Regions from separate parts of the Janthinobacterium longum genome, predicted to be linked through region 2. Evidence: predicted binding sites of a transcription regulator. Region 2 holds the regulator's gene; the other holds the start of a gene.
What was found. The regulator LexA, encoded in region 2, represses DNA repair genes until DNA is damaged. The targets are predictions, from matches to a motif close to ACTGTATNNNNATACAGT.
Positions count from the first base shown of each region.

Region 1: recA (recombinase RecA) is a predicted target of LexA. The motif match lies at 13,005-13,022, and genes of this name have one in related genera.

Region 1 covers NZ_JBNYXQ010000004.1:26,083-41,069, forward strand. The annotation lists gene pcnB (polynucleotide adenylyltransferase PcnB) at 1-127, opposite strand, end outside; gene ACQ4WM_RS12865 (histidinol-phosphatase) at 120-791, opposite strand; gene hda (DnaA regulatory inactivator Hda) at 791-1,459, opposite strand; gene purM (phosphoribosylformylglycinamidine cyclo-ligase) at 1,741-2,784, shown strand; gene ACQ4WM_RS12880 (6-phosphofructokinase) at 2,855-4,069, opposite strand; gene ACQ4WM_RS12885 (alpha/beta hydrolase family protein) at 4,103-6,118, opposite strand; gene ACQ4WM_RS12890 (alpha/beta hydrolase family protein) at 6,115-8,151, opposite strand; gene ACQ4WM_RS12895 (sodium:solute symporter family protein) at 8,305-10,353, opposite strand; gene ACQ4WM_RS12900 (DUF4212 domain-containing protein) at 10,350-10,637, opposite strand; gene ACQ4WM_RS12905 (sensor histidine kinase N-terminal domain-containing protein) at 10,630-12,177, opposite strand; gene ACQ4WM_RS12910 (response regulator) at 12,174-12,872, opposite strand; gene recA (recombinase RecA) at 13,091-14,197, shown strand; gene recX (recombination regulator RecX) at 14,325-14,783, shown strand; gene ACQ4WM_RS12925 (methyltransferase regulatory domain-containing protein) at 14,878-14,987, shown strand, end outside.
Region 2 covers NZ_JBNYXQ010000001.1:1,124,793-1,139,779, reverse strand. The annotation lists gene trpB (tryptophan synthase subunit beta) at 1-333, shown strand, start outside; gene trpA (tryptophan synthase subunit alpha) at 429-1,226, shown strand; gene accD (acetyl-CoA carboxylase, carboxyltransferase subunit beta) at 1,437-2,309, shown strand; gene folC (bifunctional tetrahydrofolate synthase/dihydrofolate synthase) at 2,422-3,720, shown strand; gene ACQ4WM_RS05165 (SPOR domain-containing protein) at 3,745-4,761, shown strand; gene ACQ4WM_RS05160 (CvpA family protein) at 4,789-5,277, shown strand; gene purF (amidophosphoribosyltransferase) at 5,315-6,838, shown strand; gene ACQ4WM_RS05150 (cystathionine gamma-synthase family protein) at 6,881-8,122, shown strand; gene lexA (transcriptional repressor LexA) at 8,276-8,926, opposite strand; gene ACQ4WM_RS05140 (hypothetical protein) at 8,959-9,141, shown strand; gene rpsF (30S ribosomal protein S6) at 9,204-9,590, shown strand; gene priB (primosomal replication protein N) at 9,608-9,931, shown strand; gene rpsR (30S ribosomal protein S18) at 9,933-10,223, shown strand; gene rplI (50S ribosomal protein L9) at 10,251-10,706, shown strand; gene ACQ4WM_RS05115 (replicative DNA helicase) at 10,845-12,230, shown strand; gene ACQ4WM_RS05110 (DUF47 domain-containing protein) at 12,323-12,949, shown strand; gene ACQ4WM_RS05105 (inorganic phosphate transporter) at 12,993-14,003, shown strand; gene ACQ4WM_RS05100 (hypothetical protein) at 14,055-14,300, opposite strand; gene ACQ4WM_RS05095 (hypothetical protein) at 14,346-14,543, shown strand; gene ACQ4WM_RS05090 (MBL fold metallo-hydrolase) at 14,605-14,987, opposite strand, start outside.

The DNA of each region.
Region 1 (14,987 bases), on a different contig from region 2:
TGGCGTTCGAGGTCACCAGTTTCGGATCGATTCCGTGTTGCGCAGGACCGAGCACGGTGGCTACCGTGGTGTCGCGCGCTGCCTCTTTTTTAACGCCGAGGATCTTGCGGATGAATTTTTTAATCATTGAATAAGTGGAGTGATGGCCAGCCGTGGAGGGATGCGTGTGCGCTCAAGGCAGCGTTGGGGTTGGTGGCGACCGGATGGGTCACTACCGACAGCAGGGGTATGTCGTTGTGCGAATCGCTGTAAAAATAGCTGCGTTCGAACTGGCCCAGTTGATGGCCCAGCTTTTCCAGCCAGGCATGGGTGTGGGTCAGCTTGCCGGCGCCCAGCGTCGGCGTGCCTATGAGTTTACCCGTGAGATTGCCGTCGGCGTCGTATTCGGGCATGGCGGCGATCAGGTGTTCCACACCCAGCGCGGCGGCAATCGGCTTGGTGACAAACTGGTTGGTGGCGGTGACGATGGCGATCAGGTCGCCCGCATCCTGGTGCTGTTTCAGCAGCGCCACGACTTCAGGGCGGATTGCCGGCAGCACCACTTCGGCCATGAATTGCGCATGCAGTTCGTCCAGGCGGGCGCGGGGAAACTGCGCCAGGTTACCGAGCGCGAACTCCAGGTATTCCACCGCGTCCAGGGTGCCGGCCTGGTATTGGGCAAAGAAGCCGTTATTGCGGCGGGTGAATTCGGTGGCGTCCACAACGCCGCTGCGGACCAGAAATTCGCCCCATTCGTGATCGGAGTCGATGGGCAGCAGGGTATGGTCGAGGTCAAACAGGGCCAGATTCATCATTCTTTCGCTTCCGCCTGCAACAACTCGCGCAACAAGGGCAAGGTGATCGGGCGTTGGGTTTCAAGGGAGTAGAGGTCGAGTGAGTCCAGCATCGTCGACAGCGAACGCATGTCGCGCCGGAAATGGGACAGCAGATAGGGTAACACGCCGGGCGACAAGGTCAAGCCACGGGTGGTGGCCGCCTGGGTCAGGGCGGCGATTTTTTCAGCGTCGGTCAGGCCGTGGATCTGGTAGATCAGGCCCCAGCCCATGCGCGTGCGCAAGTCTTCGCGCACCGGCAGCACCGCTGGCGGCACCGCGCCGCTGCACACCATATAGGCCTTGTTGGCGCGGATTTCATTGAACAGGGCAAACGCGTCGATCTGCGCCAGCGGCGACAGTTTTTCGCAGTCGTCGAGCAGATACAGGTCGACGTCAGGCGAATACACGAATTCGGACTCGATCGAAAACGGCGAAATATAGCGCGCGCGCTCGGTGCTGGCCAGCGCCTTGAGCAGATGGCTCTTGCCGGCGGCCAGCTCGCCCCACAGGTAGGCAAAATGTTCGCGTGAGGTGCGCGCGGCGAACTGGCGCATCAACTGCGCCACTTCGGCATTTTGCCCTACCTCGAAGGTATCGAGGCTGTGCGCCTGGTCTGTGCCTAGATCGAGCACCAGTTGTTTCATGGCGTACGCCTTGTCCTGTTTTTCATTACTGCGTATGCATCTTCGTTGTTGTCAGATTTGCATTAAAGAGAATTATAGTTAAGCATTATAGAAGCTGCTGGCGGCGTAGTGGCGTCTAAGATGCGTGAAAGCGCGCATCCGTGGCGGCCACGGCAGTGAAGTTTCCGATTTTGCGTTAAAAAAGGGCAGTTAATTACAAACTCAGGGGTCAGTTTGATAAAATAGCGTCTTGATCGACCGACTTGACCCCTCTATTTTACCGCCTCCGCTGCCACCACACCATGAACCAGACTTCTAATGTTTCCCTTTCCTACCGTGACGCTGGCGTCGATATCGACGCAGGCGACGCTCTAGTCGAAGCAATCAAGCCCTACGCCAAACGCACCATGCGCGAAGGCGTGATGGGCGGCCTGGGCGGTTTTGGCGCCATGTTTGAAATCAGCAAGAAGTACAAGGAGCCGGTGCTGGTCTCGGGCACCGACGGCGTGGGCACCAAATTGCGCCTGGCGTTCGAACTGAACCGCCATGACACGGTCGGCATCGACCTGGTCGCCATGAGCGTCAACGACATCCTGGTGCAAGGCGCCGAGCCGCTGTTCTTCCTCGACTACTTCGCTTGCGGCAAGCTCGATGTGGCGATTGCCACCGACGTCATCAAGGGCATCGCCCAGGGTTGCGAACAAGCCGGCTGCGCGCTGATCGGCGGCGAAACGGCGGAAATGCCAAGCATGTACCCGGCCGGCGAATACGACCTGGCCGGCTTTGCCGTTGGCGCGGTGGAAAAAGCCAATATCATCGACGGCACCAAAATCGCCCCGGGCGACGTGGTGCTGGGCCTGGCCTCGTCGGGCGTGCACTCGAACGGTTACTCGCTGGTGCGCAAGATCATCGAAGTGGCCAAACCGGACCTGGAAGGCGACTTCCACGGCCGCAAGCTGGCCGACGTGCTGATGCAGCCAACGCGCATCTACGTCAAGCCGCTGCTGGCGCTGATGGCCTCGATGGAAGTGAAGGGCATGGTGCACATCACCGGTGGTGGCCTGGTAGAAAACATTCCACGCGTGCTGCAGCCTGGCCTGGTCGCCGAGCTCGATTCCAAAGCGTGGACCATGCCACCGTTGTTTACCTGGCTGCAGCAGCACGGCGGCGTGGCCGACGCTGAAATGCACCGCGTGTTCAACTGCGGCATCGGCATGACGGTGATCGTGTCGGCCGAGAACGCCGCCGCCGCCATCGAACAACTGGAAGAAGCGGGCGAAATCGTCTACACCATCGGTAAAATCCGCGCCCGTAACGGCGACGAGCATCAGACCATCGTGATCTGAGTTTTTCCGCGTCACGAAAAAAGCAGGCCTTGTCTTTGATAAGCGCCTGCTTTTTTTACGCCTGGCCGGTTTACGGCTTGAGGATCTTTTCCACCTTGGCGCAGCGCAGCCGGAACGCATCGGGCATTTTCGAACCCAGTAGCGGGCGCAGATACAGCCGGAAGGCATCGGTCACATCGGTGCCGCTTTCACTGATGAATGCGTCTTCCATGGTGCGCGTCTTGCCGGCCACGTCCGTCAAGGGCAGCAGTTCGTAGTCGACCGAGTAGTAGCCGGTGCGCTTGATGGCAACCGAGCCGTCGCGGTCGCCCCACATCGCGTATTGCACGGCCTTTTCACCGACCTCGCGCGCTTCGCGCTGGTCGACGTCCGACACGCAGCCGATGAACGAGCGCTGCAGATAGCCGAAGGTGTCGCCACGCACGCGCTTGATGCCGAGTTTTTCCTTGATCTCGTCGCACAGCAGGTCGGCCAGCGCGCCGGTGCCGGACAATTGCACATTGCCGTGGGCGTCGCGCTCGACTTCTTTTGACAGCAGGCTGGCGATAGCCTCGCCCGACGCATCGTGGATACCTTCGGAAACGGCAATCACGCAGCGGCCATGTTTCTCGTACATCGCTTTGACATCGGCCAGGAACTGCTCCAGCACAAAGGTGCGCTCCGGCACGTAAATCAGGTGCGGGCCATCGTCGGGAAACTTCTTGCCCAGCGCCGAGGCAGCTGTCAGAAAGCCCGCGTGGCGCCCCATCACTACCCCCACATACACGCCGGGCAGGGCGGCGTTGTCGAGGTTGGCGCCGGCAAACGCCTGCGCCACGAAACGCGCGGCCGACGGAAAGCCCGGCGTATGGTCGCTGCCGACCAGGTCATTGTCGATGGTTTTCGGAATATGGATGCAGCGCAGCGGATAGCCGGCCTTGTGCGCCTCTTCGCTGACGATGCGCACGGTATCGGACGAGTCATTGCCGCCGATATAAAAGAAGTGTTCGATCTCGTGTGCGCGCAGCACCTCGAAGATTTGCTGGCAGTAGGCGATGTCGGGCTTGTCGCGCGTGGAACCGAGCGCCGACGAGGGCGTGGCCGCCACCAGTTCCAGGTTGTGGCTGGTTTCCTGCGTCAGGTCGATAAAGTCCTCGTTGAGAATGCCGCGCACGCCGTGCAGGGCGCCATACACGCGCGTGACGTGCTGGAAGCGCCGCGATTCCAGCACCACGCCCACCAGCGACTGGTTGATGACGGCAGTGGGGCCGCCACCTTGCGCAACAAGAATTTTTCCAGATGGCATGGTATTTCCTCGCAAGTGGTTCGGCCCTCCAGCCTACTCCTTTTTGGCGGCCGGGCTGTCTTTTCCGATATGCCGGTCGAGGAAGCGTTCGGCCCGGCTCCAGAAATCGACGCGGTTCTTCGGCAGCGACCAGCCGTGGCCTTCCTCTTCGTACACCATCCACTCGACATCGCGGTTATGTTCTTTCACGGCCGCGTAGAACTGCTTGCCGTGGTACAGCGGCACGCGCCGGTCCTGTGCGCCGTAGGCCAGCAGCAGCGGCTGCTTGATGCGCGCTGCCTGGGCGATCGGCGAAGTCGCCTTGAACTGGGCGGCGTCCTTCACCGGGTCGCCGATCAGCTCGGGCATGGCGTACTGTTTCCAGTCGTCGCTCAGGTCCGAGGCAAAGCTCCAGTGGCCCGTGTACATCAGGCCGATATCGGTCACGCCGACATAGTTGATGCCGCAGCGGTAGAGCTCGGGATCGTTGACCAGGCCCATCAGGGTGGCGTAGCCGCCGTAGCTGCCGCCGGCGATGCAGATGCGTTGGCCATCTGCCACACCCTGCGCAATCGCCCAGCGCGCGCCATCGGCGATATCGTCCTGCATTTTCAGGCCCCATTGCTTCCAGCCGGCGCGGAAATGTTTGCTGCCGAAGCCCGTGCTGCCGCGAAATTCCGGTTCCAGCACGGCGTAGCCGCGCGAGGCCAGAAACTGCACTTCGCCGTCCCACTGCCAGGAACTGCCGCGCACATACGGCCCACCATGCACCAGCACCACCATCGGCAGCTTCTTGCCGCTGCCGTGTTTCGGCACGGTCAGCCAGGCCGGTATCGTCAGGCCATCGCGCGCCTGGTAATGCACAAGTTGCTGCTTGCTCATCTGGTCGGGCTTGATGCGTGGCATGGCCGCACCGACTGGCGTCAGCTGTCCGGTGGCGCTGTTGAGAATGGCGTAGCTGGTCGGCTGAACATCCGCATACGAGCTCACCACCAGATAGGGCGCGGCGGCGTCTTTCGCCACTGAAATAATGTTGACGGTGTGCGGCAGCGCGCTGTCGATGCCGGCCTGGGTGGCCGCCATGGCCGGGTCGAACCAGCGGGTAGTGGTTTTGTCTGCCAGGTAGCGCACACCCAGCAGTTTGCCCTTGCCCACCAGCAAACTGCCGCTGAAATCATAGCCGGGCAGCGCCACCACGGGTTCGGGATCGATGCGGTTGGCGGCCAGGTCATAGGCGTGCAGGTTCAGTGTGTCGCCTTTCAATCGCGCGCTGACAAACAGGGTGCCGTCGGGGCCGAAGGCCAGCGCAGTAAACGCGTCATTGCCCTTCAGATTGGTATTGAATTGCGCCAACTGGCGCCAGGCACCGCTGGCCGGTTCGAGATACTGGATGGTCTCCACATTGCGTTCCCTGCTGACGGCGATGCGCGGTTCGCCGTCCTGGTCCAGCAGCCAGCGGCGCACCTTGCCCGGCGGCGTCACGGGCGTGCTGCGGCCCGTCAGCGTATCGAGGCGCAGCAAGGCGATATAGTCGACCTCGCCCGTGGCCGTGTAGACGGTGCTGCGCACATGGATGACGCTGGAATTTTGCGCACCGCGCTGGCCTGTCAGGTAAGTGTGCCAGGGCAGGGGCTTGTAGACCGAGGTCGACAGATTGGGTGCGAAGCCGCGTTCGGCCAGCTGGCGAAAATCGCTGCCGTCGCGGTTGACGGCGTACAGGCCAGGCGCATAGCGCAGCTCGCCCGGCGCGCTCTGGCGGTCGCGCGTGGCATACACCAGGCGCTGCGGATTGACCCATTCGATCTCGCCCACATCGACATCGTCAAATTGCGCAACGATCTTAATGCTGTTGTCCGCCAGCGTGACCACGGCCAGCCGCTCGCGCTGGTTCGGCCCCAGCACGCGCACGGCCAGGTGGCGCGCATCGGGCGACAGCAGGGCGCCGCTGAACTCGGGGTTGGCAAAGAAATCGGCCAGCGGCGGCGGCTTGGGTCCTTCCTGCGCAACAGCAGGAAGGGCGAATACGCAGAGAGCCGCGATGGTGGTGCGCAACAAGGAAAGCAAGGTCATGGTGTCGTTCCTTTGGCCGCAGCTGTGCCGATATTACGCTGCAAAAATGCCTCTACGCGGCGCCAGTAGTCGAAGCGGTTGACGGGCAGGGCCCAGCCATGGCCTTCGGTAGCGTATTCGACCCATTCCACCTGTGCATTGGTTTTCCTGACGGCGTCATAAAACTTGCGGCCATGCGGCAGCGGCACGCGCTGGTCGGCGCTGCCGTAGGCCAGCAGCAGCGGCTGGCGGATGCGCGCGGCCTGCTGCAGCGGCGAGGTGGCCTTGAACTGGGCAGCATCCTTGACGGGATCGCCCACCAGCAAGGGCATGCCGTACTTGCGGTAGTCCTGGGAAATGTCCGAGTAGCCGCCCCAGCTGCCGTCGCGCAGCAGGTCGATGTCGGTCACGCCGGCCATGTCGATGCCGCAGCGGTACAAGTCCGGATCGTTGATCAGGCCCATCAGTGCCGCATAGCCGCCATAGCTGGCGCCGGCGATGCAGATGCGTTGCGGATCGGCGATGCCCTGCTCGATCGCCCAGCGCGTGCCGTCGGCGATATCATCCTGCATCTTCAGGCCCCATTGTTTCCAGCCGGCCTTGAAATGCTGCTGGCCGTAGCCCGTGCTGCCGCGAAATTCCGGCTCCAGCACTACATAGCCGCGCGAGGCGAGGAACTGGCTTTCGGCATTCCAGTCCCAGGTATTGCGCACCCACGGCCCGCCGTGCACCAGCACCACCATCGGCCGCATTTTCGCTGGTCCCCTGGGGATGGTCAGCCAGGCGGGAATGTCGAGGCCATCGCGCGCCTTGTAATGGCGCAAGTCCTTGTTGGCCATTTGCGATGGCAGGATGGTGGGGTGGGCTCCGCCCAGCACGCTCAAGCTGCCCGTTTCGCTGTTGAACAGGCGGTAGATGGTGGGCGTGGTGTCGGAAAAACTGCGCACCAGGATGAACGGCGTGGCCGAACGCCAACCGGTGGACAGGCTGTTGACCGTCATCGGCAGCAGGGCGTTGACCTGCTTTTGTATCGCCTGCATTTTTTCATCGAGCCACTGCGTGGTTTGCGTATCGGCTTCATAGCGCAGGCCCAGCAGGCGACCTTCGGTGCCCAGCATTTCCGCGTGCACGTCAAAATCGGGCGAGGCGGCCAGGGGCGTGTCGCCGATGCGCTTGCCGGCCAGGTCGTAGCGGTACAGGGCCAGCTTGTCGCCGCCGCGCAGCGCATGCACGTACAGCGTGCCGTCGGGTGCGAAAAACGCCGGCTGGAAGACATTCTTGCCGCCGCCATAGGAACTGAACGTGGCCAGGGTTTGCCATGGCGCTGTCGCTGCGTCGCGATACAGGATGCTATCCTGGCCATTGCTGCGTACCTGCACGATGCGCAGCTCGCCTGCCTTGTCGAACAGCCAGTTGCGCGTGCCTGCCGGCTGGGTCACGGTCTTGTAGGTGCCGGTGCTGGTATTGAGGCGCAGCAAAGGTTCATCGACGATATTGCCCGGCTGGCTGAAATCAGGTTGCGTGACATAGACGTCGTCCGATTGCTGGTCGCCAATGCTCGACAATAAAAAGGTGTTCCACGGCAGCATCAGCAAGGCTCGCTTGTTTTGCAGCATATGGTTGCGCGTCACCAGTTGCCGGTAATTGCTGCCATCGGCATTGACGGCGTACAAGCCAGAGCCGTAGCGCTGTGCGCCCTGCGCCAGTTGCCGGTCTTCGAGGTCGAACACCAGGCGCTGGTCGTTGACCCAGCGGAAGGTATCGACATCGGCATCGCTGAAGTAGGCCACCACCTTGACTTGCATGCTGGCCAGGTCCAGCACAGCCAGGCGCACGCGCTGGCCTGGCGGCGCCACCCGCATGGCCAGGCGACGGCCATCCGGCGACAGGGTTGCGCCGCTGAAAGACTGGTTTTCAAAAAAGTGTTCGACGGGAATCCGAGCGGCCTGTGCGGCCATGTCGACTGGCGCGTCGGTGGTTTGCCGGGCCTGTAGCGGCGTCCACGCCAGGACCACGCAGGCCAGCAGCGCACAGCGTACATTCTTGTAGAACATGTTTCCCTTTTCAATAATTATCGCAGGGAAACATATTATCATTAAGATAAATTTCTTTCTACTCTAGCCGCCTTTATTGTGCAGCCGGCTTGCCTATGCTCCGCTGCAGCAATTTCTCGGCGGCGCCCAGCCGCGGCCTTCTGTTTGACGCGCTTATTCCGGTGCCCGTATATGGTCGACCATCCCGCTGCTGCGTTTGTTGGGTGCCGGTGTCAGCAGGCTGACCAGGATGGCCGTCGCCAGGCCGGCCGGCATGCCAAAGATGCCGGCGGCGATCGGCGCGATATGGAACCACTGGCCGCTTGGTCCGCCGCCCAGCAACGGGCTGGCCTGCAACATGTAGTACAGGCACACGCCAAAGCCGGCCAGCATGCCGGCCACGGCGCCATGGTGGTTGGCGCGTTTCCAGAACACGCCCAGCACCAGTGCCGGAAACAGGGTCGAGGCGGCCAGCGAAAAGGCGATGCCCACCAGCGACAGGATGTCGGCCGGCTTTTGCGAGGCCGCATAGGCGGCGATAAAGGCCACCGCCAGCAGCAGCAGTTTGGAAATCGTCACGCGCTTTTGCGTCGAGGCGGTCGGGTCGACTACCTTGTAATAGATGTCGTGCGACAGGCCGTTGGAAATGGCCAGCAGCAAGCCGTCTGCCGTCGACAGGGCGGCAGCCAGGCCGCCGGCCGCCACCAAGCCCGAAATTACATACGGCAGGCCGGCAATCTCGGGCGTGGCCAGCACCAGCACATCGGCGTCGATGGCGATCTCGGCCAGCTGCACCACGCCGTCGCGATTGACGTCGACGATGCTGATCAATGGGCTGAGCTTGTCGACATTGGCCCAGTACGACACCCACGTCGGCAAGTGCGCATATTGGGTGCCGACCAGGGCCGAGTAGATATCGTATTTGACCAGCACCGCCAGCGCCGGAATGGTCAGGTAAATGAGCAGGATAAAGAACAGGGTCCAGAATACCGAGACCCGGGTTTCATGCACCGACGGCGTGGTGTACGAGCGCATCAGGATATGCGGCAGGGCAGCCGTACCCAGCATCATGCAGAACACCAGGGCCAGGAAATTGTTGCGTTTGATATCGGATTGCGCGCGGTCGGGCGCGGGAAACGGCTGGGCATGCGGCGTGATCGGTTCGGCCCGTTTCAAATTCAGGGCCAGCGCCGACTGCCACGCGCTGCGCGCTTCTTCCGGGCTTTTCGGATAGGCGATCAGGGTGCGCTCGGCGCTGCGGATATCGAACAGCGAAGCGTTGCGCTTGCGCAGGATATCGAGCTGGCGCTGGGCCGCCAGCCGGCCCGCCTCCCACGAGGCCGGCAAGCCGTCCAGGTCGGCCTGGTAGTTGTGCGCGCGCTGGGCGTAGATGTCGCGCACTTCCTGCTCTTTCGGATCCTGGCCCAGCACCTGCTCGCGCGCGCTCAGCTGCGTCAGCACCTTGCCATAGGCGATCTGCGGCACCGGATTGTCGGCATGCTTGACTGACAGCCACATGGCGGGAATCAGGAAGGCGACCACGATGATGATGTATTGCGCCACTTGCGTCCAGGTAATGGCGCGCATGCCGCCCAGGAAAGAGCACACCAGGATGCTGGCCAGGCCGAGGAAAATGCCGACCGAAAAATCGACGCCTGTAAAGCGCGAGGCGATCAGGCCGACCGCGTAAATCTGCGCTACTACATAGATAAACGACACCACGATCGTGGCGGCCACGGCCAGCACGCGCACCGGCGCGCCACGGCCAGCAGGCCCGCCCGCATAGCGCGCCGCCAGGAAATCGGGAATCGTGTACTGGCCGAATTTGCGCAGATAGGGCGCGATCAGCAGCGACACCAGGCAATAGCCGCCGGTCCAGCCCATGATGAAGGCCAGGCCATCGAAACCGTTCAGGTACAGTCCGCCGGCCAGGCTGATGAAGCTGGCCGCCGAGATCCAGTCGGCGGCGGTGGCCATGCCGTTGAACAGGGCCGGCACGCGCCGCCCGGCCACATAGTATTCGGTGACGTTCGAGGTGCGGCTGATGACGCCGATGGTGGCGTACAGGGTGATGGTGGCGAACATGAACAGATAGCCTATCCATACGCGCGACATGCCCTCCTGTTCCAGTACCGTCAAGGCCAGCAAAAAAGCGGCAAAGCCGGCCGCAAACAGCAGGTAATAGCGCGCCAGACGCTTGAACAGGCTGCGTGGCGCGCTCATGGCAATGTCCCGGCCTGGCATTGCTGGTCCAGCCGGCGCATGCGCCAGGCATAGCAGCCGATGATGGCCAGATACACCAAAGATGCACCCTGGGCCGCCATGTAAAACGGCAGTGGCCAGCCGAACAGGTGCAAATGCAGCAGTTCACGCGCGTAAAACACGGTCAGAAATCCTGTCAGCAGCCATACCAGCAGCAGCACCGCCGTCAATCGTTGCGTGGCTTGCCAGTGTGCGGCGCGGCGCGCCAGCAGGCTGGGGCTGGGCGCTGGCTTGGCCTTATCCATAGGTAATCTCGTCCTCGAGCGGTGGTTCCGGCGGCAGCAGCGCAAACGTCAGGCGCAGCAGGGTGCCTGGCAACTTAGGCGTGTGTGCGCGCGGATTGTGAAAAATGTCGACTTCGGCGCCATGTTGCTGGGCAATTTCGCGCACGATGGCCAGACCCAGGCCGCTGCCGTCGACATTGCTGCCAAGAATGCGATAAAAGCGTTCGAACACGTGGCTGCGTTCTGCCTGGGGAATGCCGGGTCCGGTATCTTCCACTTCCAGGATCGCCTGCTCGGCCGTGCTGCGTACGCGCACCGTCACGCTGCCGCCCGCCGGTGTATAGCGCAGTGCGTTGTCGATCAGGTTGCCCAGCAGTTCGCGCAGCATCATGGGATTGCCGGAAATCATCACCGGCTCTGTTGCCTGTTCGAAGCCCAGGTCGATCTGCTGGGCAAACGAGGCTTGCACCCAGTCCTGCACCACGGTGCGCGCCAGCTCGCTCAGTTCCAGCGGTGCGAAAGCCGTGCCCGCCTGCGGCTGGTTTTCCGCGCGCGCCAGGGCCAGCAGCTGGTTCACCAGGCGCGTAGCCGCTTCCGAGCTTTTTGCCAGTTGCTGCAAGGAGCGGTGGATCTCGTCCTGGTCGGTCTGTCGCAAGGCCAGCTCGGACTGCATGCGCATGCCGGCCAGCGGCGTTTTCATCTGGTGCGCGGCGTCGGCGATAAAGCGCTTCTGCATCTCGATCGACAGCGACAGGCGTGACAGCATGTCGTTGAGCGAACCGACCAGCGGCGTGATTTCTTCGGGTACCTGGCTTGAATCGATAGGCGACAGGTCGTCGGGCGGACGGGCCCGTATGCGTTCCTGCAGTTGCGCCAGCGGCGACAAGCCACGCGACAGCGCAAACCAGACCAGCGCCAGGATGATGGGCAAAATAATGAATTGCGGCAAAATCACGCCCTTGATGATTTCGTTGGCCAGCTGAGCCCGTTTTTCCAGGGTTTCGGCCACTTGCACCAGCGCACGCTCGCCATCGTCGCCGTCGGGCGTGTCGATATACGAAAACGCCACGCGCACCGGCGTGCCATGCACGGCGTCATTGCGAAACAGTACCGTGCCGCTACGGTAGCGTTCGGCATCCTGCGGCGGCGGCAAGTCACGGTCGCCGGCCAGGTAGCGGCCCTGCTGGTCGAGCAGCAGGTAGTACACGGCGTCGGCATCGTCGCCGCGCAGCGCCTCGCGCGCTTTGTCTCCTGTGCGGCCGGGCAACTTGCCGCCGGTTTGCGCACCATGGGTTTGCACGAGATCGGTTTGCTTGGCTTGCTGCACCAGCATGGTGACGCTGTCTTCCAGCGCATGGTCGAAGGGCTGGTTGGCGATGCCCTTGGCCACCAGGTAGGTGATGGCGATGCTCATCGGCCACAGCAGCAGCAGCGGCGCCAGCATCCAGTCGAGGATTTCGCCGAACAGCGAATGCTGGATGGTTTCATCTTGCTCGCTGGTGGGCGGCTCGTACCAGTCGTCTTCGGCCAGCTCTTCGGCTGGCGCTGTACCGGACTTCACTTGCCAGCGTCCAGCGGCACGCGCGCTTCCGTGTATTTTTCCAGGCAGTAACCCAGGCCGCGCACGGTGGCGATGCGCACGCCGCCCACCTCGATCTTCTTGCGCAGGCGGTGGACATACACCTCGATGGCGTTGTTCGACACTTCCTCTCCCCATTCGCACAGGTGGTCGACCAGCTGTTCTTTCGACACCAGCCGGCCGGTGCGGCCCAGCAGGATTTCCAGCAGGCCCAGTTCGCGCGCGGACAGGTCAATCATCTGCTCGTTGAGATACGCGCTGCGCCCGACTTGGTCATAGCTGAGCGGACCATGCCTGATGACAGTGGCGCCGCCACCGGCGCCGCGGCGGGTCAGGGCGCGCACTCTTGCCTCCAGTTCGGACAAGGCGAAGGGCTTGGCCATATAATCATCGGCACCGAGATCGAGACCGTTGACGCGTTGCTCGATGGAATCGGCGGCCGTCAGGATCAGCACCGGCAGCAGCGAGGCACGCGCGCGCAGGCGCCGCAGTACTTCCAGGCCGCTCAGTTTGGGCAGGCCCAGGTCGAGTATCAGCAGGTCGAATTCCTGGGTGGACAGGGCTGTATCGGCTTCCTGGCCATTCTTGACGCAGTCGATGGCATAGCCAGACTGGCGCAGCGAACGGGTCAGCCCGTCGGCCAGCACGCTGTCATCTTCGGCAAGTAAAATACGCATGGCAGATTCCTAAGCTTGCGACATCAGAAGTGTGTATTGTGTTTCATTTTGCGCAAGGTGGCGAATATTTATGAAAAACCCGTCTTGTAATGATCTGTTTCAATTCAAATGCACGTTCCGCTTGCATTAAGCACTGTTTTTTTATACAGTAGTGTCTGTGATGAATTTGATGCATTAACCCTATTTACCCACGCGCCAGTTCGGGCTGAAAGAACAAAATGGACGATAAAAGAGCTGTAGTACCCGCATCGGAAAAAGCCAAGGCGCTGGCCGCCGCGCTGGCGCAGATCGAGAAGCAGTTTGGCAAAGGTTCGGTCATGCGCATGGATGCCAGCGCACCGATCGAAGAAGTGCAAGTCGTGTCGACCGGTTCGCTCGGCCTCGATATCGCGCTGGGCGTGGGCGGCTTGCCGCGCGGCCGCGTGGTGGAAATCTACGGTCCTGAATCGTCGGGTAAAACCACGCTGACGCTGCAAACCATCGCCGAAATGCAAAAACTGGGCGGCACTTGCGCCTTTATCGATGCCGAGCACGCGCTTGACGTCGGCTACGCACAGAAGCTGGGCGTGAACCTGCATGAACTGCTGATCTCGCAACCGGACACGGGCGAACAGGCGCTGGAAATCTGCGACGCCCTCGTGCGTTCGGGCAGCGTCGACCTGGTGGTGATCGACTCGGTGGCGGCCCTGACGCCACGCGCCGAGATCGAAGGCGACATGGGCGATTCGCTGCCAGGCCTGCAAGCGCGTTTGATGTCGCAGGCGCTGCGCAAGCTGACCGGCTCGATCAACCGCACCAATACCCTGGTCATCTTCATCAACCAGATCCGCATGAAGATCGGCGTGATGTTCGGTAGCCCGGAAACCACCACCGGCGGCAATGCGCTGAAATTCTACGCTTCCGTGCGCCTTGATATCCGCCGCACCGGCTCGATCAAGTCGGGTGACGAAGTGATCGGCAACGAAACCAAGGTCAAGGTCGTCAAGAACAAGATCGCGCCACCGTTCAAGGAAGCGCACTTCGACATCCTGTACGGCGCAGGCACCTCGCGCGAAGGCGAGATCCTGGACCTCGGTTCGGACGCGAAAATCGTCGAGAAATCCGGTTCGTGGTACAGCTACAACGGCGAACGCATCGGCCAGGGCAAGGACAACGCCCGCGCTTTCCTGCAAGAGCGCCCGGCGCTGGCGCGTGAAATCGAAAACAAGGTACGCGCTTCGCTGGGCGTGCGCGAACTGCCACCGCTGGCAGGCGAAAAGCCTGAAAAAGCCGATAAAGCCGCCGAGAAGGCTGCCAAGGCTGCGGAAGCCAAAGCTGCTGAATAAAGTGGCCTGGTAAAGAGTAAAGCGGCTTGCCGCAAGGTAGGACCATGATCGCCGTCCCGCGCTGTTGCGCCGGGCGGCGATTGTGTTTGCATCGCAGTAACAGTTCAATCAGAAACAAGGTGAGGATATGGCCAGAGTGCAATTAAGCCTGAAGGGCAGGGCCTTGCGCTTTCTGTCGATGCGCGAACACAGCCGTATGGAATTGCGCCGCAAGCTGCAGCGCCATGCGCAGGAAGACGACGATGTGGAAGCCTTGCTCGACAGCCTGGAACAAGCCAACTGGCTGTCGCAGGAGCGCTTTTCCGAATCGCTGATTCACCGCCGCTCGGCCCGCTTCGGCAACAGCCGCATCATGGCCGAGTTGCAAAGTCACGGCATACAGGGCGAGGCGCTGCAGGAACTCAAGGCCGGCCTGGCCGAAGGCGAAACCGAACGTGCCTGCGAGGTGTGGCGCCGCAAGTTCGGCACTGTCGCGGTGGACGCCGAACAGCGCAACAAGCAGATGCGTTTCCTGATGCAGCGCGGCTTTTCGCAGCGCGCCGTGCAGGTGGCAATCAAGGGGCTCGAGCCCGACGACGATCAATAATTGTTAACTTGCAGGCAAGGATCAGTTATTCTGCCCACAGACGGTGGCGCATGGGGCACGCCGGCATTCTCTACCATGGAATACGGGACACCTGATGAGCAACTGGCATGCCGGCTACACGGCCGAAACCGCATACACCTATGGCTATTACACTGAATTGAACCCCTTGCGTACGCAGTTGCTGCTGCTGAGCTGGGGAATACA
Region 2 (14,987 bases):
CTGCTGCAGGATGCTAACGGCCAGATTATCGAAACGCATTCGGTGTCTGCCGGCCTCGACTATCCTGGCGTGGGGCCTGAGCATTCCTGGTTGAAAGACTCGGGCCGCGCGCAATACGTCTCGATCACCGACGACGAAGCGCTGCAGGCCTTCCACGATTGCTGCCATATCGAAGGCATCATTCCGGCGCTGGAATCGTCGCACGCGCTGGCCTACGCGGCCAAGCTGGCGGCAACCTTGCCAAAAGAGAAAAGCGTACTGGTCAACCTGTCGGGCCGTGGCGACAAGGACATGCATACGGTGGCCGAGCGCATGGGGTTGAATTTCAGCTGATCATTACAGCTGTTGACAACCGGGGTCAGACCCGCCGGAACTCGGCGTCCCCGTCTGACCCCAGCCTTCAATTTCCCTTAGAAAAGAGATACTCCATGTCCCGTATCGGCGCAACCTTTGCCTCCTTAAAAGCCCACAACAAGACCGCCCTGGTCACCTTTATCACCGCCGGCGACCCCGGCCCTGACGCCACCGTGCCGCTGATGCACGCACTGGTCGCCGGCGGCGCCGACATCCTGGAACTCGGTGTCCCGTTTTCCGATCCGATGGCCGAAGGCCCCGTGATCCAGCGTGCCTGCGAGCGCGCGCTGGCATTCAATGTGGGCATCCACGATGTGTTCGAGTATGTGCGCCAGTTCCGTCTCACCAACCAACACACGCCGGTGGTGCTGATGGGCTACGCCAACCCGATCGAGCGCATCGGCATCACCGACTTTATTGCCACCTCAAAAGAGGCGGGCGCCGATGGTGCCATCGTCGTCGATTATCCGCCGGAAGAGTGCGAAGACTTTGCCGCCGCGATGCGTGCCGGTGGCCTGGATCTGATTTTCCTGCTGGCGCCAACCTCGACCGAGGAGCGCATCGCGCAAGTGGCCAAGGTCGGTGGCGGCTTCAGCTATTACGTGTCGCTCAAGGGCGTGACCGGTGCCGGCAATATCGATACTGCACAAGTGGCCGAACGCCTGGCCGCCATCCGCCAGCACGTGAAACTGCCGATCGGCGTCGGTTTCGGCATCCGCGACGCCGCCACTGCGCGCGCCGTGGCGGAAGTGGCCGATGCCGTAGTGATCGGCAGCCGCATTATCCAGGAAATAGAAAATGCCCCGCAAGGTGGCGAAGCGGAAGCCGTACGCAGCTTTACGGCCGGTATTCGCGCCGCGCTCGATGCCTGACAATATTATCTCCAAAGCAATGCGTTAATATGGCAAAGTTCGACAGCCCGGCGATAAACGGCTACACTTCGGCCACCGAATTGGCTGATATTGTGCAATAGATAAAACAGGGCCGCCGCAAGACGCGGCTGTCCCATCATCGTTCGCCGGGGGCGTCCACCGACGCACCGACACGACATTCTTGCCCGACAAGGGTACCAGGAGAAAAATATGAGTTGGTTGGAAAAACTGCTGCCACCGCGCATACAGCGCTCTGATGCTGCCGCGCGCAAGACCATGCCGGAAGGCCTGTGGGTCAAATGTCCGTCGTGCGAAGCCGTGCTGTACCGCACTGACCTGGAATCGAACCTGCATGTCTGCCCGAAATGTGACCATCACATGCGCATCCGCGCGCGTGAGCGCCTCGACAGCCTGCTTGACGCCGGCGGCCGCTATGAAATCGGCCAGGAAATCCTGCCGGTCGACACGCTGAAGTTCAAGGACAGCAAGAAATACCCGGACCGCCTGAAGTCCGCCATGGAAGCGACCGGCGAGACCGACGCCATGGTCGTCATGGGCGGCGCCATCATGAGCTTGCCGGTGGTAGTGGCTTGCTTTGAATTCGAATTCATGGGCGGCTCGATGGGTTCGGTGGTCGGCGAGCGCTTCGTGCGCGGCGCGCAGATCGCGCTGGAACAGAAAGTACCGTTCATTTGCATCACCGCCACCGGCGGCGCACGCATGCAGGAAGGCTTGCTGTCGCTGATGCAGATGGCAAAAACCACCGCCATGCTGACCAAGCTGGCCGAAAAGAAATTGCCCTTCATCAGCGTGCTGACCGACCCGACCATGGGCGGTGTGTCGGCTTCCTTTGCCTTCATGGGCGACGTGGTGATTGCCGAGCCAAAAGCGCTGATCGGTTTTGCCGGCCCGCGCGTGATTGAAAACACCGTGCGTGAAAAACTGCCGGAAGGCTTCCAGCGCGCCGAGTTCCTGGTGACGAAGGGCGCCGTCGACATGATCGTCGACCGCCGCAAGATGCGCGAAGAAATCGCCCATTTGCTGGCACTGTTGCAAAACCAGGCGGTGGAAGTATTAGCTTGATCTTGCACCTGAACCCTTGAACAGCCGGGGTCGGACCCTGCAGGGTCCGACCCCAGACTTTGTTTTGGGTTAATTGTCTCCCTGCCTCGCGCATTCTTTCAAGAACTCTCCCATGCAAAACCTCCCCACCACTTTGCCAGACTGGCTCGCCATGCTGGAAGCCCGGCATTCGGAAACCCAGATCAATATGGGCCTGGACCGCGTGCAGGCCGTCAAGGCGCGCCTGCAGCTTGCCTTTGCCTGCCCCGTGATCATGGTGGCCGGCACCAACGGCAAGGGTTCGACCTGCGCCATGCTGGAATCGGTGCTGTTGCGCGCCGGCTACAAAGTGGGCCTGTATATCAAGCCGCACTTTCTCGATTTTAACGAGCGTGCCCGTGTGCTGGGCGAGATGGCCAGCGACGACGAGCTGGTCGCCAGTTTCAATGCCGTCGAAGCCGTGCGCGGCGAGACCCCGCTGACCTATTTTGAATTCACCACCCTGGCCATTTTGCATTTGCTGTCGCATGCGCAACTGGACGTGGCGATCCTGGAAGTGGGCCTGGGCGGGCGCCTGGACGCCGTCAATGTGATCGACGCCGACGTGGCCATCGTTACCAGTGTCGATATCGACCATACCGACTACCTGGGCGACACGCGCGAGGCGATCGGCTTTGAAAAGGCCGGTATCTTCCGCCCCGGCAAGGCAGCCATCTGCAGCGACCCGGTGCCGCCACAATCGCTGATTGACCATGCCAACGCCATCGGGGCGGACCTGTGGCTGATGGGGCGTGACTTCAATTATTCGGGCGACAAGCAGCAGTGGAACTACGGCGGGCGCGAGCAGCGCCGCAATTCGCTGGCTTACCCGAGCCTGCGCGGCGCCAACCAGATCCTCAATGCCACCGCCGTGCTGGCCGCGCTGGAAGTGCTCAAACTTAAGTTGCCCGTCGGCGCGCAGGAAGTGCGCACCGGCCTGGTCACGGTGGAACTGCCGGGCCGTTTCCAGGTCTTGCCGGGCCGCCCCAGCGTGATCCTCGACGTGGCGCACAACCCGCACGCGGCCTCCGCGCTGAACCAGAACCTGGGCAATATGGGCTTTCACCCCTACACCTATGCCGTTTTCGGTTCCATGCAGGACAAGGATATCGATGGCGTGCTGGCAGCCATGAGTGAACATGTCGATCACTGGTGCCTGGCAGGCCTGCCCTCGCCGCGCGCGGCCACCGCTTCCGAGCTGGCGGCCAAGGTGCAGCTCATGCTGGAAGACAAGCCGGACAGTGGCGATCATACGGTGTCAGTTTTCGATGACCCGGCACAAGCTTTTGCAAATGCAATGAGCCGGGCCGGTGAGAATGATAGAATTGTGGTCTTTGGTTCTTTCCTCACCGTCGCCGGCGTGATGAAGGCCAGGAAATCCTCACTTCACTGAAACGCACTCGACTGAAAATGACGCATGGGCTTGTTCTCGAAACTGTTTAAAAACAAGCAAGAATCCTCTGGCGAAGACAGCGGCTTTTATGTTCCTGGCGAAGCACAGTCGCCGACTCGCAAGCGTGCCGCCAACACCTCCGGTGGTGGTGGCCGCCGTGCTGGCCGCGATGTGCCCGATCCGGCCTTGCCGGAAAAGAAACGTGCACGTCGCCGCCTGATCGGCGCCATCGCGCTGGCGCTGGGCGTGGCCGTCGGCTTGCCGATGCTGCTCGATTCGGAACCAAAGGCGCCCGTCAACGATATCGCCATCGAGATTCCGTCGAAGGACAAAGTAGCCGCCACACCTGCACCGGCTCCGGTGCAGGCGGTGCCGGCGCAGGGCGCGGCCAACAATGGCCTGGACCAGTCGGAAGAAATCGTCGATACCCCATTGCCGGCCAAATCAAAGCCCGTGCCGATGCCAACCCCGGTACCTGCCACCGTGGTGGCCACCGCCGAACCGGCGAAGCCGGCGTATGTCGAGCCGAAGCCGATTAAGGTCGAACCGAAAGTCGAGCCCAAGGTCGAGCCCAAGCACGAAACAAAACCGGAGCCCAGGGTCGAACCCAAGCGGGAGGTCAAGCCTGAACCCAAGCCCGAGCCGAAACATGACGTCAAGCCTGAGCCGAAGCCCGAACCGAAACCGGTCAAGGTGGAAAAATCGAATGACGATGCGGCGCGCGCGCTGGCCATCCTGGAAGGCAAGCCTGCCGTCAAGGCCGAGGCCAAGCCTGTTGCCAAGGCCGAGGAAAAACCGGCCGAGGCCGATTCTGGCCGCTTCGTGGTGCAGGTGGCCGCGCTGGCGACGCAGGAAAAGGTTGATGAATTGCAGGCGAAATTGCGCGACGCTGGCATCAGTTCCTATACGCAAAAAGTGTCCAGTGGCGGTGGCCAGCGCATCCGCGTGCGCGTCGGGCCATTCGGCAGCCGCGACGAGGCAGAAAAAACCCGTGCCAAGCTGCAAAAGCTGGGCTTGGGTGGCAGCCTGGTGCCGGCGTGAGCAATGTAACCGTGGCAGGCTGACGGCGTGACGATCTTCGATTATCTGGTGTTGTTCGTGCTGGCCACGTCGGTATTGATCAGCATGATGCGTGGCCTGATCAAGGAAATCCTGTCGTTGGTGAGCTGGGTGGTGGCGTTTGTCGCCGCCAATGCCTATGGTGCGACCCTGGCGAAATTCCTGCCTGCCGTGATTCCGGGCGAGGCCGTGCGCCTGCTGCTGGCCTTCGTGCTGCTGTTTATCGGCGTGCGCATTTTGATGGGACTGCTGGGCATGACGGTCGATGCGCTGGTCAAGGTAACAGGGCTGAGCCTGGTTGATCGCCTGCTGGGCAGCCTGTTCGGCGCGGCGAGGGGCCTTGTAATTGTGCTGACCACCGTCATCTTGTGCGGCATGACCTCCATTCCGCAACAGCCTTTCTGGAAGAACGCCTTGCTCAGTCCATACGCCGAACAGGGCGCGCGCGCCATCAAGCCTTATCTGCCTGCCGCCTACGCGCAGCATGTGAAATTTTGATCTTTTTAAATCAGTAACACAGTTACAGGAGCACACCATGTGTGGCATCGTCGGCGTCGTTTCCCATCAACCTGTCAATCAATTGCTCTATGATGCCTTGTTGCTCTTGCAACATCGCGGTCAGGACGCGGCAGGGATTGCGACCAATCACAGCAGTATGTTTTCCATGCACAAGGCCAATGGCCTGGTGCGCGACGTCTTCCGTACGCGTAACATGCGTTCGCTGCAAGGCAACTCCGGCATCGGCCACTGCCGCTATCCTACCGCCGGCTCGTCGAGCGAGGAAGAAGCGCAGCCGTTCTATGTCAATGCGCCGTTCGGCATTACCCTCGCGCACAATGGCAACCTGACCAACTGGGAACAGCTCAAACAGGAGATGTTCAAGAACGACCGCCGCCACATCAATACCGATTCCGACTCGGAAGTGCTGCTCAACGTGCTTGCCCATGAAATCCACCAGGCTACCACTGGCCTGGTACTCGATCCTGAAGCCATCTTCAAGGCCGTCACCGTGCTGAACCGCCGCGTCAAGGGTGGCTATGCGGCTGTCGCCCAGATCGCCGGAGTGGGTTTGCTGGCCTTCCGTGACCCGCACGGCATCCGTCCGCTGTGCCTGGGCATCAATGAAACCGAGCAGGGCGCCGAGTACCTGATCGCCTCCGAATCGGTGGCGCTGGAAGGCATGGGCTTCCGTTTCGTGCGTGATATTGCGCCGGGCGAAGCTGTCTTCATCGATGCCGACAAGCAGTTGCACAGCCAGCAGTGCGCCGACAACGCCAGCCTCAACCCTTGCGTGTTCGAATTCGTCTACCTGGCCCGTCCCGATTCCGTCATCGACGGTGCCTCGGTCTACGCCACGCGCCTGAAAATGGGTGAGTACCTGGCCGAAAAGATCCGCCGCGAACTGCCAGAAGGCGGCATCGACGTGGTCATGCCGATTCCCGACTCCTCGCGTCCGGCCGCCATCCAGCTGGCGCTGGCGCTCAATATCGAGTACCGCGAAGGCTTTATCAAGAACCGCTATATCGGCCGTACCTTCATCATGCCGGGCCAGGCGGCGCGCAAGAAATCCGTGCGCCAGAAGCTCAACGCGATTCCGTCCGAATTCAAGGATAAAGTCGTGCTGCTGGTCGATGACTCCATCGTGCGCGGCACCACCAGCCGCGAGATCGTGCAGATGGCGCGCGAAGCGGGCGCCAAAAAGGTGATTTTCGCCTCGGCCGCGCCACCGGTGATCTACCCGAATGTGTACGGCATCGACATGCCGACGCGCGACGAACTGATCGCCTACGGCCGCACCACCGAAGAAGTGTGCCGCGAAATCACGGCCGATTACCTGGTCTACCAGGATATCGACGACCTGAAGCAGGCGATTGCCGACGTCAACCCGGCCCTGACCAGCTTCGAAGCGTCGTGCTTCGACGGCGTCTACGTGACCGGCGACGTATCGCAGGACTACCTGGACCGCCTGGAATATGCGCGCCATAATCCCAAGGCGGCAGCGCCCGAAGATACGCCGCGTTCCCAGCTGAACCTGAACCTGGCGACCACCGAAGCATAAGTAACCAGCCCGGCCTGCGCCGGGCTTTTTTTCTCCGCGATCATGAACGATAAAAAAACCTACGGCTTTACCACCACCATCCTGCATAACGACCGCCGCAAGGGCATCGAACACGGCTCGCTGCACAAGCCCATGCATACCTCGGTGGCGTTTGGCTACAGCGACGCGCGCCAGTTGGCGTCGGTGTTCCAGGGCAAGGAGCCGGGCTTTCGCTATGGCCGACAGGGCAATCCGACTGTCTCCGCGCTGGAAGACAAGGTCAACCAGATGGAAGACGGCGTGGCGACCTTGTGCTTTGCTACCGGCATGGGCGCCATCGGCGCCGTGGTGCAGTCACTGCTGCGTGCGGGCGACCATGTTGTGTCGTCGGCCTTTTTGTTCGGCAATACCAACAGCCTGTGGCAGACGGTGACGAACCAGGGCATCGCCGTGTCGTTTGTCGACGCCACCGATGTCGCCAACGTGGCCGCCGCCATCACGCCGCAAACGCGCATTGTGTTCGTTGAAACCATCGCCAATCCGCGCACCCAGATCGCCGACCTGGCAAAGATCGGTGCGCTGTGCCGCGACAAAGGCATCCTGTATATCGTCGACAACACCATGACCACGCCTTATCTGTTCCGCCCGAAATCGGTCGGTGCAGGCTTGGTGGTCAATGCGTTGACCAAGTCGATCGGCGGCCACGGCAATGCCCTGGGCGGCAGCCTGACCGATACGGGCGTGTTCGACTGGACGCAGTACCCGAATATTTTCGAGAACTATAAAAAGGCAGCGCCGAAACAGTGGGGCATAGCCCAGATCCGCGCCAAGGCCCTGCGCGACTTCGGCGCCTCGCTGGGACCGGAAGCGGCGCACCATATCGCTGTCGGCGCCGAAACCATGGCCTTGCGCATGGACCGCACCTGTTCGAACGCGCTGGCGCTGGCCACCATGCTGCAGGCCGATCCACGCGTGGCAGCCGTGCATTATCCGGGCCTGGCTTCGCACCCGCAGCATGCGCTGGCGACTGAGCTGTTTCGCAGCTATGGTTCGCTGTTCAGCTTTGAATTGAAAGACGGTATCGACTGCTTCGATTACCTCAACCGTTTGAAGGTAGCGATTCCGGCGAGCAATCTGGGTGACACACGCACCCTGGTCATCCCGGTAGCGCATACCATCTTCTACGAGATGGGTGCCGAGCGCCGCGCCAGCATGGGCATCGCAGAATCGCTGATCCGCGTTTCGGTCGGCATCGAAGACGAAGCCGATCTGCTCGATGATTTCAAGAGCGCGCTGGAAGAGTAATCTCTCCGGCAATAAAAAGGGCCGTAACAGCGATGCTGTTGCGGCCCTTTGTTTTTCTTGTTAAATGGTAATGCCACCGTGCCTTCAGAAACCGTAGCGAGCAACGGATGCCCGAGAGTGGGCTGCGCAGCAGGTTTATGAGGGCGCGCTCACTCAGTGCCAGCTGCGCATCAGGCCGACCGCCAGGCCTTCGAGGACAAACTCGTCTTCGGGCGTCACGGTAATGACCTTGAAGTCGGGGTTTTCCGGCAGCAGTTCGATTAGGGTGCCGGTCTTCTTGTAGCGCTTGACGGTGACTTCATCGCCGATGCGGGCGACGACGATCTGGCCGTTCTTGGCGCTGTCGATCTTTTTCACGGCCAGCAGGTCGCCGTCCATGATGCCTGCGTCGCGCATCGACCAGCCGCGCACTTTCAGCAAAAAGTCGGGCTTGCCTGAAAACAGGGCCGGGTCGACGTTGTAGCTCGCTTCCAGGTTTTCCTGCGCCAGGATGGGCGAGCCGGCGGCCACGCGGCCGATCAGCGGCAGCGACATCAGCAGCGCGGCCGGCACTTTCGGCAGCGCCGGCTCGGCTGCAGAAGCACTCGCCGCCGCACCGATCAGGCGGATGCCGCGCGACGTGCCCGGCGAAATCTCGATGGCGCCCTTGCGGGCCAGGGCCTGCAAATGCTCTTCGGCCGCATTGGCCGATTTGAAACCCAATTCATTGGCGATTTCGGCGCGGGTCGGAGGAAAACCCGTGTTTTCAATCGCGTCCTTGATCAGGTTCAGGATTTGTTCTTGTCGTGCTGTCAGCTTGATCATGGATGGTGGGTGCATAGTAAAATGCTGTCTATATGAACAGTCTGTATTTTTGTACAGTATCGCCGACTATGCAAGCGACTTTCGGTGTTTTCCGCCGATTTCGATGGAAAAAAATCGTATGGCGCGCAAAAACGCTGTCGCAGGTGCCGTCGGGCGAGCGGCAGGGCAAGCAATGGTTGATCGGATTGCAAAAGGCGGTTATAATCTTCGGCTGACCTTCCCACACCCGTCTTGACGCCGGGGTGGGCGATTATCAATCCGACCTGAAGGAGTTTGCATGCGTCATTATGAAATAGTCTTTATCGTCCATCCGGACCAGAGCGAGCAAGTGCCCGCGATGATCGAACGCTACAAAGCCAGCGTAACCACCCGCGGCGGTTCGGTTCACCGCGTGGAAGATTGGGGCCGCCGTCAAATGGCTTACTCGATCCAGAAACTGCCTAAAGCACACTACATCTGCCTGAACATCGAATGCGACAACGAGACCCTGGTCGAGTTGGAAACAGCATTCAAATTCAATGATGCCGTGTTGCGTCACCTGACCGTTAAAATGAAGAAAGCTGAAACAGCTCCTTCGCCGATGATGAAATCGGTACAACGTGAAGATGCGGCCAAAAGCCACCGCACCGAAGCACCAGCAGCCGCTCCAGCCGCAGCAGCCTAATTGACCAGGATCGTGCGCTGAACCAGTTACAAGTTACCGCCATCATTGCCGAGCGCGAAATATTGCGCTACACCCCGGCAGGGTTGCCAATCGTGAATGCAGTATTGCAGCACAGTTCGCAGCAGATGGAAGCCGGTATTGCCCGTTTGACCGAGTTTGAACTTGCCGCGCTGGCCGCTGGCGAAATTTCAGGCCGGTTCAGCCAGGCAAGCTTGGGCGGGGTCTATCAGTTCACGGGTTTCCTGGCCAGAAAAAGCCGCAACAGCAAGAGTTTGGTGTTTCACATCATTGATTTTAGTGCAGTCACACTGACTAGCGCATTTACAGATACAGGAGCCTAGAATGGCATTCGGTAAAAAGTTCGACAAAAATAAGCTCAAGCTTAAAGAAAAACGCAAACAGCAAAATCCACTGTTCAAACGCAAGAAGTTCTGCCGCTTCACCGCAGCACACGTTGAACAAGTCGATTACAAAGACGTTGATACGCTGAAAGACTTCGTCCAGGAAAACGGCAAGATCATGCCAGCACGCCTGACCGGTACCAAAGCGCACTACCAGCGCCAGGTTGACACCGCAATCAAGCGCGCTCGCTTCCTCGCGCTGCTGCCATACACCGATCTGCACCACGCTTAATCGGTCAGATATTCCTGGAGAAGAACTATGCAAATCATTCTGTTAGAAAAAGTTGTCAACGTCGGTAACCTCGGCGAAGTCGTCAAAGTCAAAGACGGTTACGCACGTAACTTCCTGATCCCGCAACGCCTGGCCCGTCGTGCTACCGCTTCGGCGATCGCCGAATTCGAAGTCAAGCGCGCCGAACTGGAAAAAGCTGCTGCCGCCAAACTGGCCGCATCGCAAGCCCAGGGCGAAAAACTGAGCGGTCTGACCGTTCAAGTTGCTCAAAAAGCTGGTGTCGATGGCCGTCTGTTCGGTTCCGTCACCAACTTCGACATCGCCGAAGCGCTGACCAAGCAAGGTTTTGCTGTTGAAAAAGCACAAATCCGCATGCCTACCGGCCCTTTGAAAACTGTTGGCGAGCACAACGTTTCGGTTGCTCTGCACACCGACGTGGTAGTGGAAGTAGTGATCGCTGTCGTACCAGACGCAAACGCGTAAATCGTTTGCAGGCCTCGGCCTGCAGGCATTGCCGCAATAGAAAAAAGCCGGGTTCGCCCGGCTTTTTTGTGGCCTTTTTTTCGCTGATTTTCGGCCCTTTATTTTTGCCCGGACGCCGAAGCGGGTATAATTCGCGCCATGAACGCCCCCTCAGATCCACAAGTCGATTCCCTCCGCATACCGCCGCATTCGATCGAAGCAGAACAGTCCGTCATCGGTGGCCTGCTGCGCGATAATGCCGCGTATGACCGCATTGCCGATTTCATGCATGCGGATGATTTCTATCGCTATGACCATCGCATCATCTTCGAGCAAATCGTCAAGATGGTAAACGCCTCCAGGCCGGCCGATGTGATTACTGTTTTTGAAACCCTGACCCAGCTTGGCAAGGCCGACGACGTGGGCGGACTCGCCTATCTGAACGCGATGGCGCAGAACACGCCATCGGCTGCCAATATCCGCCGCTACGCCGAGATCGTGCGTGACCGCGGCGTGCTGCGCAAGCTGATCACCGTGGCCGACGATATTTCGGGCACGGCCTTCAGTCCGCAAGGCAAGGAAGTCAAGCAGATGCTTGACGAAGCCGAATCGAAGATCTTCGCGATCGCCGAAGAAGGTGCGCGTGGCGCCCAGGGCTGGACCGCGATCCAGCCCCTGCTGACGCAAGTGGTCGAGCGCATCGATGAACTCTACAGCCGTGACAACCAAAGTGAAATCACCGGCGTGCCGACCGGATTCATCGACCTTGATCGCATGACTTCCGGCCTGCAGCCGGGCGACCTGGTGATCGTGGCTGGCCGTCCGTCGATGGGCAAGACCGCGTTTTCCGTCAATATCGGCGAGAACGTGGCGATCGACAGCGGCTTGCCGGTGGCCGTTTTCTCGATGGAGATGGGCGGCGCCCAGCTGGCCATGCGTATGCTCGGTTCGGTTGGCCAGCTTGACCAGCACCGTCTGCGCACCGGTCGCCTGAATGACGAGGACTGGCCGCGCCTGACCAATGCCATCCAGAAGATGAACGACGCGCAGCTGTATATCGATGAAACGCCGGCGCTCAATTCCATCGAATTGCGCGCCCGCTCGCGCCGTTTGTCGCGCCAGTGCGGCAAGCTCGGCCTGATTATCGTCGACTACTTGCAGCTGATGTCGGCCAATAGCCCCGGCGACAACCGGGCGACCGAAATTTCCGAAATTTCACGTGGCCTGAAAGGGCTGGCAAAAGAACTCGGTTGCCCGGTGATTGCACTGTCCCAGCTGAACCGCTCGCTGGAACAGCGCCCGAACAAACGTCCGGTCATGTCGGACTTGCGCGAATCGGGCGCAATCGAGCAGGATGCCGACGTGATCCTGTTCATTTACCGCGACGAGGTCTACAACCCCGATTCGCCCGACAAGGGCACGGCCGAAATCATTATCGGCAAACAGCGTAACGGGCCTATCGGCAGCATCCGCCTTACTTTCATGGGGCAGTACACCAAATTTGGCAATTACAGTGGTGGCCTGGCGCTTTACCAGGGCGACTGATACATCAACACTGGCATTCCATCGGCCGCCCCGCATTACCGGGGCGGCTTTCTGCAGTAAATAACACGACGCTATGCTTAACGGAGAATGACATGTTTGGACGCTTGATGCCCACCGAGGGCAAGTTTTTTGAATTGTTTAACCAGCACGCGGAACTGTGCGTCAAGGGCGCAAAAGAGATGCTTGGCCTGATGACCAATTTCGACGACCTGGAAAACCGCGTGCATGCCATCGAGAGCATCGAGAAACAGGCCGACAAGGTGACGTACGCCACCGTGGAAATGCTGCACAAGACCTTCATCACGCCGATCGACCGCGACGACATTCACCAGCTGATCACGCGCCAGGACGACATCCTGGACCTGCTGGAAGACGCGGCGCAAACCGTATCCCTGTATGATCTGAAAGCCGTCACGCCGGAAGCCAAGCGCTTGGCCGAACTGGTGCTGGCCTGTACCGAAAAAGTGCGCGACGCCGTCGCCCTGCTGCACAATATGGACAATTCGCGCAAGATCGTTGCCATCTGCGAAGAGATCGACCGTCTGGAGTCGGACGCCGACCACGTGATGCGCGCCGCCATGTCCAAGCTGTTCCGCGACGAACCGGACGTGCGCACCCTGATCAAGATGAAGGCGATCTACGAGCTTCTGGAAACCGTGACCGACCGTTGCGAAGATGTGTCCAACATCATCGAAGGCATCATCGTCGAAAACGCGTAAGCGTTGGGCCTGTCCTGAACCAGAATCAGAAAAGAATCTACCAATGACCATACAAATCAGCATCTACGTGCTCGGCCTGTTGATCGCCCTGGCGCTGCTGTTTGACTTCATGAACGGCTTCCACGATGCCGCCAACGCGATCGCCACGGTGGTCTCGACGGGCGTATTGAAACCGCAGACTGCGGTTGCCATGGCTGCCACTTTCAATTTTGTTGCCATTTTCGTGTTTCACCAGCTGACCGTGGCTGCCACGGTGGGCAAGGGCACCATCGATCCGATGGTGATCGATCAGTATGTGATCTTCGGCGCGCTGATGGGCGCCATCGTCTGGAACTTATTTACCTGGTACTACGGCATACCTTCGTCGTCCTCGCATGCACTGATCGGTGGCCTGGTGGGCGCCGCTGTCGCCAAGTCCGGTACCGGCGCGCTGGTCGCGGCCGGTCTGTGGAAAACCGTCGCCTTTATCGTCATCGCACCGGTGCTGGGCTTTGTGTTCGGCTCGATCATGATGCTGATCGTATCGTGGATATTCGTGCGTTCGACGCCGCGCAAGGTCGACAAATGGTTTCGCCGCCTGCAGCTGGCTTCGGCTGCTGCCTACAGCCTGGGCCATGGCGGCAACGACGCGCAGAAAACCATCGGCATTATCTGGATGCTGCTGATTGCTGCCGGCCACTCCAGCGCGGCTGACGCCATGCCGCCACTGTGGGTCATCATCTCGTGCTATACGGCGATCAGCTTCGGCACCCTGTTCGGTGGCTGGCGCATCGTCAAGACCATGGGCCAGAAGATCACCAAGTTGAAACCGGTAGGCGGCTTCTGTGCAGAAACGGGCGGCGCCATCACGCTGTTCGTGTCGACCGCACTGGGCATCCCGGTGTCGACCACGCACACGATCACGGGCGCCATCGTTGGCGTCGGTTCGGCGCAAAAAATGTCGGCCGTGCGCTGGGGTGTGGCAGGCAATATCGTCTGGGCCTGGATTTTCACGATACCGGCGTCGGCTTTTGTGGCGGCAGTGGCCTGGTGGATCGGTCACCACATCATGTAATGCGATATCTTCGCAATTGAAAAAGGAGCCTTTCATTTCAGGCTCCTTTTTTTATCGCTCGATTTTTGATGCCTTTGCCTGTCGCCGCGCGTACACGATGCAAAACGCCACCAGCAGCACCAAAAACACAAATGGCGACGCGCCCAGTACGGCAAAGGTGGCGCCATAGCCGCAAGCACCTTCGGCAGCGCTGCCGAACCAGGAGCAGGGCAGCACGTTAAGGGCCAGGAAGCCGAGCACGGCGGTGGCCAGTGCGGCAAACAGGGCGAGGCAGGCAATCGTCAGCAGATTTTTCATGTGGCGGCACGGAAGCAGTTAAGAAAAAGGAGCCGCAGCTCCTTGATGGTGATTCTACTGGCCCCGTGGCCCTTTGTCGCCACCCTGGTGTTCCTTCAGTCCGTCATTCTGGCGTATCGCGCCTTTGTCCTGCTCGGCCTGTTGGCGGCTTTTGTTCGCTTCATGCTGGGCCTGCTGATCTTCGCGCTGCTGTTGTTCGCGCGCTTTATCGCTTTGCTGGGTCATGGTGCTCTCCTTGAGTAATGAAAGTTCATCATGCCCTTGTCCGCCAGCCGCTACCGTTCGTTATCCAACATACATCGGTCTAAGCCAGCGCCACCGTCATCCCCTCGGCCGCCAGGAACACCTGCAACGCGCCCAGCCGGCCGGTAAAGCGCGCCATCACGTCGGCAAACACGGCTTCCAGCTGCTCGTCGCTGCGGCCCGGTTCATGGTGGGTGCAATACAGCCGCTTGACGCCGCAGCGCACGGCCAGTTCAAGCGCGCCGTCGAAGGTGCCGTGGCCCCAGCCGCGCTTGGTTTCATATTCCTCGCGCGTGTACGAGCAGTCCATGATCAGGGCGTCAACGCCGGCAATCACCGCGTCGATGGCGGCCTGGCGCTGTGCGATGTGTCCTTGGCAGGTGGCGTGTGCGGGCGAGCCTTCAGTGTGCGGATTGTGGAACGGTTCATGGTCGCCGCTGAAAA